2 regions of the Brevibacterium metallidurans genome follow, and region 2 is predicted to be linked to the other one. Evidence: predicted binding sites of a transcription regulator. Region 2 holds the regulator's gene; the other holds the start of a gene.
What was found. The regulator LexA, encoded in region 2, represses DNA repair genes until DNA is damaged. The targets are predictions, from matches to a motif close to TCGAACANNTGTTCGA.

Region 1: AACX88_RS10495 (Rv2578c family radical SAM protein) is a predicted target of LexA. The motif match lies at 1,966-1,981, and genes of this name have one in related genera.

The regions. Positions count from the first base shown of each region.
Region 1 covers NZ_BAAAAF010000007.1:68,054-71,788, reverse strand. The annotation lists partial or broken gene AACX88_RS10505 (aspartate/glutamate racemase family protein) at 1-26, opposite strand, end outside; gene AACX88_RS10500 (NCS1 family nucleobase:cation symporter-1) at 73-1,665, opposite strand; gene AACX88_RS10495 (Rv2578c family radical SAM protein) at 1,990-3,012, shown strand; gene AACX88_RS10490 (DsbA family oxidoreductase) at 3,099-3,735, shown strand, end outside.
Region 2 covers NZ_BAAAAF010000013.1:61,730-65,464, forward strand. The annotation lists gene AACX88_RS14190 (ATP-dependent DNA helicase) at 1-950, shown strand, start outside; gene lexA (transcriptional repressor LexA) at 1,303-2,058, opposite strand; gene AACX88_RS14200 (LysM peptidoglycan-binding domain-containing protein) at 2,313-2,624, shown strand; gene AACX88_RS14205 (histidinol-phosphate transaminase) at 2,634-3,735, shown strand, end outside.

The sequences.
Region 1 (3,735 bases), on a different contig from region 2:
TTGACGTTGACGACGAGGATGCGCATGGTGTGACTCCGGTCTGGTGCTGGGACGGCTGCGGACTCCGCAGGCTCAGTGGGCGGTGGGCACGGCGATCTCCTCGCCGTCGACCTCGCGGAAGGTGAAGTCGCGGCGGGCGATGACGAAGTAGATGATGGCGGCGATCCCCGCCCCGAGGAACCACGAGAACTGGGAGACCGAGGCGAACGCGGGGACGAGGGCGAGGATGAGCGAGAGGAGGGCGGCGGGGACGAACGCGCCGATCGCCCGCCAGTTGACTCCGTGGTGGTAGAAGTACTCGCCGTCGCCGGCTTCGGTGTAGAGCTGCGGGACGTTGACCTTCGTCTTCCGCACCACCCAGTAGTCGACCATGATGACGCCGAAGAGCGGTCCGAGAAGGGCACCGAGTCCGCCGAGGAAGTAGACGATGACCACGGGTGAGTCGTAGAGGTTCCACGGCAGGATGGCGAAGCCGATGATCGCGGAGATGATCGCGGCCTTGCGGAAGTTCAGGTGACGCGGGAAGAGGTTCGTCAGCGCATACGTGGGGGCGACGAAGTTCGCCATGAGGTTGACGGCGATCGTGAGCACGAGAAGGGACAGCGAGGCTAGGGCGAGCAGGATCGGGCTGCCGATCTCCTGCACGATGTCGGCCGGGGAGCTGATCACGGTGCCGTCGATCGTGTACTGGGCACCGGCGAGCGAGATGACGACGAGCCCGAAGACGAGCATGTTGATGGGGATGCCCCAGAAGTTTCCGACGACGATCGACCCCCGTTTCTTCGCCGATCGGGTGAAGTCGGAGAAGTTGAGGACGAAGGTGCCGTAGATCGCGACCCACAGGGCGCCCCCGCCGAGGATGTTCGTCCACATCTCCCACCCGGTGAGCGGGTCGTCGATCGAGAAGGAGATGCGGAAGTCGACGCGCACGAGCATCCAGATCGCCAGGGCGAGGAAGGTGGCGAGGATGATCGGTCCGGCGATCGCCTCGTACTTCCGGATCATCTCCATGCCGTAGCTGACGATGATCACCTGGACGATCCACAGCACGGTGAAGGAGAACCAGCCGAGGCCGCTGAGGCCGAGGAACTCGACCTCGGCCCACGACTGCAGGCCGGGGACGAGGGTGAGAAGGAGGACGTTGAGGACGTTCGCGGCCAGATACGTCTGGATGCCGAACCAGGCGATCGCGACGATGCCGCGCACCGAGGCCGCCAGCTGCGCGCCGTGGATGCCGAAGGCGATCCGGCACATCACCGGGTAGGGCACGCCGGTCTTGTGGCCCATGAATCCGGAGAGGGTGAGGAGGACGAAGAGCAGCCCGGCCCCGACGAGGAGGGCGAGAAGGATCTGCCAGGCGCCGAGCCCGAGCGCGAAGAGACCGAGGGCGAACCCGTAGTTGCCCAGCGAGTGCACGTCGTTGGCCCACAGCGAGAACACGCTGTAGGCGGTCCAGCTGCGGCCTTCCTTCCGGCTCGGGGCAAGGTCGGCGTTGTAGAAGCGCGGACTGATCCGGTGGGCGGCGAGCTGTTCAGGGCCCGGCCCGAGGCGCGCGGGAGCGGTGCCTGCCGACGGGGTATCGGGCGACGGAGTGCCTGTCGCCGGGGTGCCGGGCACCGGCTGCGGCTCGGGCACGGGCTGGTCGGAGGTCACGGTGTTCGCCATGGGAACTCTCATATCCGAGAAGCACACCGCTGGAATACCAAATGCTCAATTCGTTGCGGCGTGGGGCTGACTGCTGACGGCGCCAGCGTAACCTGGCTCACATTGGTTCCACAATAGGGAAAACGCTTTCCGGGGGAGCGATTGCACGCCGATACTGCGTTCATAGTGAGTGGGCCGACCATGCCGACCTGGAAGGATTCCGCCAGCACCACTCTCAGCGGTATCGATTATTTGGCATACCATTTGCTCACTATGTGAACTCGGGCCGCCGATTCCACCCCTGCACCCCTTGACGCGGACTCGAACACGTGTTCGAATGAAGGAGTGAGATGGGAAGCGCAGGAGCAGGCGGAGCAGGTGGCCGGACTCTTCGGGGTCAGGGGCCTCGTCCGCAGCGTCCGCACCCCCGAGTTCGCCGGGATGACGTTCCACGAGGTGCTCGCGAAGTCGGCCCTCAACCGGATTCCGAAGAACTCCGCGATGCCCTTCGACTGGACGATCAATCCCTACCGCGGCTGCTCACACGCGTGCGTGTACTGCTTCGCGAGGAGCACGCACCGCTACCTCGACCTCGACACGGGAGCCGACTTCGATCAGCAGGTCATCGTCAAGGTCAACACTCCCGAAGTCCTCGCCGCCGAGGTGGCCAAGCGAACCTGGTCGCATGGGCTCGTCGCACTGGGCACCAACACCGACCCGTACCAGCGGGCAGAGGGACGCTACAGTCTCATGCCCGGGATCATCACCGCCCTGGCCGAGCATGCCACCCCGTTCTCGATCCTCACGAAGGGCACCCTGCTGCGCCGGGACCTTCCGCTGCTCGCCCGGGCCAAGGAGGACGTCCACGTCGAGCTGAGCATGTCGATCGCCGTCCACGACGACGAACTCCAGCAGTCGCTCGAACCGGGCACCCCGACGACGGCTGCCCGTCTGGCCACGGTGCGCGCCGCGGCCGACCTCGGCTTCCGTGTCTCGGTCTTCATCATGCCCGTCATGCCCAAGCTCACCGATTCCCGCGAGCACCTCGACTCCGCGCTGCGCGCGATCAGGGACGCCGGGGCGAGTCGCGTCGCCTACGGCGCCCTCCACCTGCGCCCGGGCGCCAGGGAGTGGTTCTTCGCGTGGCTCGAACGCGAACGCCCCGAGCTCCTCCCCCGCTACCGGCGCATGTACTCCCGCTCGGCCTACGCTTCGAAGGAGTATCGGTCGTGGCTCAAGGCGCGCATGGATCCGCTCATCGACGCCTACGGTCTGCGCGGATCGGCCGATGACGACTACCGCGCGACGAAGTGGAAGCGGACGGAAGGCGCCGGCGAGCTCGCCAGCCCGCAGGGCGCTCTGTTCTGACCGCCTCGGCGACGCCACCACTGTGACCGTCGTCGCGTCCGGGCGCTGAGGGGAATAACCTCCACGACCAGGTAGTTGAAAGTGTCATGAAAATTGAGATCTGGTCGGACATCGCATGTCCGTGGTGCTACATCGGCAAACGTCGCTTCGAATCCGCACTCGACGGGTTCGAGAACAAGGACGACGTGGAGGTCGAGTGGCGCAGCTTCCAGCTCGATCCCACCCTTCCCGACCACGTCGAGGAGTCCGAAGCCGACTACCTCAGCCGCTCGAAGGGCATTCCCGCAGACCAGGTGAGGCAGATGTTCGCCCAGGTCGGAGCCCAGGCTGCCGCCGAGGGGCTCAACTACGACTTCGACAGCGTCAAGGTCGCCAACAGCTTCACCGCCCATCGGTTCCTCCACCTAGCCAAGTCTCGCGGCGTCATGGCCGAGGCCGAGGAGGCCCTCATGTCCGGGCACTTCGAGTCCGGTCGTGACATCGGCAGCATCGATTACCTCGCCGAGGTGGGAGCGCAGTTGGACATCGACCCCGACGAGACCCGTCGTGTCCTCGAATCCGAGGAGTACACCGACGCCGTCGAGGCCGATGTCGCGCAGGCAAGGATGCTCGGCGCGAACGGCGTTCCCTTCTTCGTCATCGACCGCAAGTACGGGATCTCCGGTGCCCAGCCGGCCGCAGCGTTCTCCCAAGCCCTCGAGACCGCATGGGCCGAATCGCAGA
Region 2 (3,735 bases):
AGGCCCGGTGCCAGGAGATCTTCGACCTCGCCGAACGCTTCTGCGACCCCGGCAAGAACGACGTCATCTGGCTCAGCCGGTCGTCGTTCCGGGAGAGGGAGACGGTCAACCTCGTCGTCGCCCCGCTCAGCGTGGCCGGCACCATGCGCCACGGCATCTTCGAGGAGTCGACGGTCGTCGCCACCTCGGCGACCCTGTCCTTGGGCGGGAACTTCGATGCCGTGGCCGCCTCGCTCGGGCTCGTCGGTCCAGATGCGCCGAGGTGGGACGGCCTCGACGTCGGCTCGCCGTTCGACTACGGCAAGCAGGGCATCGTCTACGTCGCCGCGCACCTGCCGAAACCCGGGCGCAGCGGACTGAGCGAGGAGGCGCTGGCCGAACTCGAAGCGCTCGTCACCGCCTCCAAGGGCGGTGCGCTGGGACTCTTCTCCTCGCGGGCGGCGGCGAATGCCGCGGCCGAGCACCTGCGCGGCATCGTCGACCTGCCGATCCTGCTGCAGGGCGATGACGGTCTGCCGTCGCTGGTCTCCCGGTTCGCCGCCGACGACGGGGCGTGCTTGTTCGGGACGATGTCGCTGTGGCAGGGCGTCGACGTGCCCGGGCGGACGAACCGACTCGTCATCATCGACCGGATACCCTTCCCCCGGCCCGACGACCCGCTCATGCAGGCTCGTGCCCGGGACGCCGACCGGCGTGGGGTCAACGGCTTCATGGCGGTGAGCGCGACCCATGCCGCGCTCCGGCTCGCCCAGGGCGCCGGGCGCCTCATTCGTTCGACCGGGGACAGAGGCGTCGTCGCGGTCCTCGACTCGCGTCTGCGTTCGGCCCGGTACGCCGGGTACCTCGTCAACTCGATGCCGCGGATGTGGCCGACGACGGATTCGGCGCTCGTGCGCACGGCCCTGGGGCGCCTGGCCGCGACGAAGGAGGACGACCCCGCGAAGGGATGACGGCGCGTCCTACGTCGAGCCCTACTTCGCACCCGCAGCCCCATTTCGCACGCGCAGCGTCATTTCCTCCGTCCGGCTCCGCACAACGTCGGCGCAGCGCGATAAACCACCCGTGCACAGGTGGTGTGTGGAGTTGAAGGTGGTGGATGGGCTGGGCGGCCTCCGCAGAGGGCAAACCGCGCTCGTCGCAAGCCCCGCTAGTCGCATGCCGCGCTCGTCACAAGCCGGCGCACACGCCTCGGAAATGCCGAATGCCCCCGACCACCATCGGTCGGGGGCATTCGTGTGTACAGTCGACCACCTCGGCGAGGACCTGCGCTCAAACGGCAATGCCCTCAAACGCCGCTGGACCTCAGAGGCGGCGGATGACGGCGACGACGAGACCCATGATCTGGGCATAGGTGCCGTCGATCGGGTCGTAGTCCTTGTTCTGCGGCAGCAGCCACTGCCGCCCGGCCTTGCGCTTGAGCGTCTTCACCGTCGCCTCGCCGTCGAGGAGGGCGGCGACGATCTGACCGTTGTCGGCGGTGTGCTGCTTGCGAACGACGACCCAGTCGTCGTGGCAGATCGCGGCTTCGATCATCGAGTCCCCGACGACCTTGAGCAGGAACATCTCACCTGAGCCGACGACCTGCGTGGGCAGGGAGAAGACGTCGTCGATCTCTTGCTCGGCGAGGATCGGCCCGCCGGCGGCGATGCGCCCGACGACGGGGACCTGGACGGTGTTGTTCGCCAGCTCCTCGTACTTCGCGCGCTCGGCCTCCTCCTCTTCGAACGGGTTGACGACCTCGATCGCCCGCGGACGCTTCGGGTCGCGGCGGACGTAGCCGAGCCGTTCGAGCTGGGAGAGCTGATGCGCCACGCTTGAGAGCGACGCGAGCCCGGCTGCCTCACCGATCTCACGCATGCTCGGCGGATAGCCGTTGGTCACCACGGCGCGCTCGATCGTCTCGAGCACGAGCCGCTGCCTGGGGGAGAGCCGGAAGTCCCCGGCCCCGGTCGGACCGTCGGGGATCTCGACCTCGTCCTCATCGCTGCGGGCCGCGGCGATCTCGCTGGCAACATCCTCGTTGCGCGGCCGTCCTCTGCCTCGTTTGCTCTGCACCATTGCTCTCTCCCCTTCGTTCTAATCCCGCCGTTTCCCACCGGTCGAACCGCCTCGAGAGATCTCGTGTCAGTGCCGCCTGGGATGGTTGTTCGAGACCGATCAACAACGCTGGTTCTCGTTCATTGTCTCATAAATGTTCGAGATGGACTGGACATATGTTCGAATGGCATGTTGAATAGAACAGACGTTCTACCCATTGCGGGTGGAATCGTACGAAGAAAGAGGTAAATGCAATGTCTGCGAAGACTTCCCCCATGCATCTGACCACCCGTGGCCGACGCGCCGTCCGCCTGCTCCGCACCGCACTGTGCGCGCTGGCCATCATCGGAGGCACGCTCTTCTTCTCCGCTCAGACGTTCACCGCCGAGGCGGTCGCCGGGGACGAGGTCGTCGGCGTCGCCGCGGACGCCGTCGTCGTCGGTGAGGGAGAGTCGCTTTGGACCGTGGCCTCGAACCTCGGACTCGACCGGGACACCCGCGATGTCGTCGCCGACATCGTCGAGCTCAACCACCTGTCCTCGCCCGTCGTCCACCCCGGCCAGAGCCTCGACGTTCCCCAGCGCTAAAATCGGTGTGTGGGAAACATCGAGTCTCTGCCAGTGCGTGCCGATCTCGTCGGACGGGAGCCCTACGGCGCTCCTCACCTCGACGTTCCGGTGCAGCTCAACGTCAACGAGAACGCCTATCCGATCCCGGATGTCGTCGTCGCGGCGATGCGGGCAGCCGTCGACACGCATCTGTCCGGACTCAACCGCTACCCGGACCGGGAGTTCACCGCCCTGCGCGAGCACCTCGTCGGCTACCTCGACGGCGTCAACGAACGCGCCGGCACCCCTGTCGACCTGCCCCCGGAGATGATCTGGGCGGCCAACGGCTCGAACGAGGTCCTCTCCCACATCGTCCAAGCCTTCGGCGGTCCCGGGCGCACCGCGCTCGGCTTCACGCCCAGCTATTCGATGCATCCGCTCATCACCACCGGCACCGGTGCCGAATGGGTCCATGCCGACCGTGACGACGATTTCGGTCTCACCGCCGAGGCGGTCGCTGCCGAAGTCGCCCGCGTCGACCCGGACATCGTCTTCCTCTGCACTCCGAACAACCCCACCGGCACTTCGCTCGGCCTCGACGTCATCGAAGCCGCCTACGACAACTGCTCGGGCATCGTCATCGTCGACGAGGCGTACGCCGAATTCTCCCGCCCCGCACTGCCCTCGGCGATGACCCTCCTCGAGGGCCGCCCCCGCCTCGTTGTCTCCCGGACGATGAGCAAGGCGTTCGCGTGCGCGGGTCTGCGCCTCGGCTATGCCATCGCCGCCCCTGAACTCATCGACACCCTCCGCCTCGTGCGCCTGCCCTACCATCTCTCCGACGTCACGCAGGTCCTCGCGTGCACCGCACTCGACCACGCGGATCTCCTGCTCGGCAACGTCGACCGGCTCATCGACTCCCGCAACGCCATCGCCGCACACCTGGCCGAACTCGGCTTCACCGTGCACCCGAGCGATTCGAACTTCGTCCTCTTCGGCAACATCGCGAACCCGGCCGAACTGTGGCAGAAGCTGCTCGACCGAGGCATCCTCATCCGCGACATCGGCATCGCCCATCATGCCCGTGTCAACGCCGGCACCGAGGCTGAGACGACTGCGTTCCTCACAGCGATCAGCGATATCGTCGACA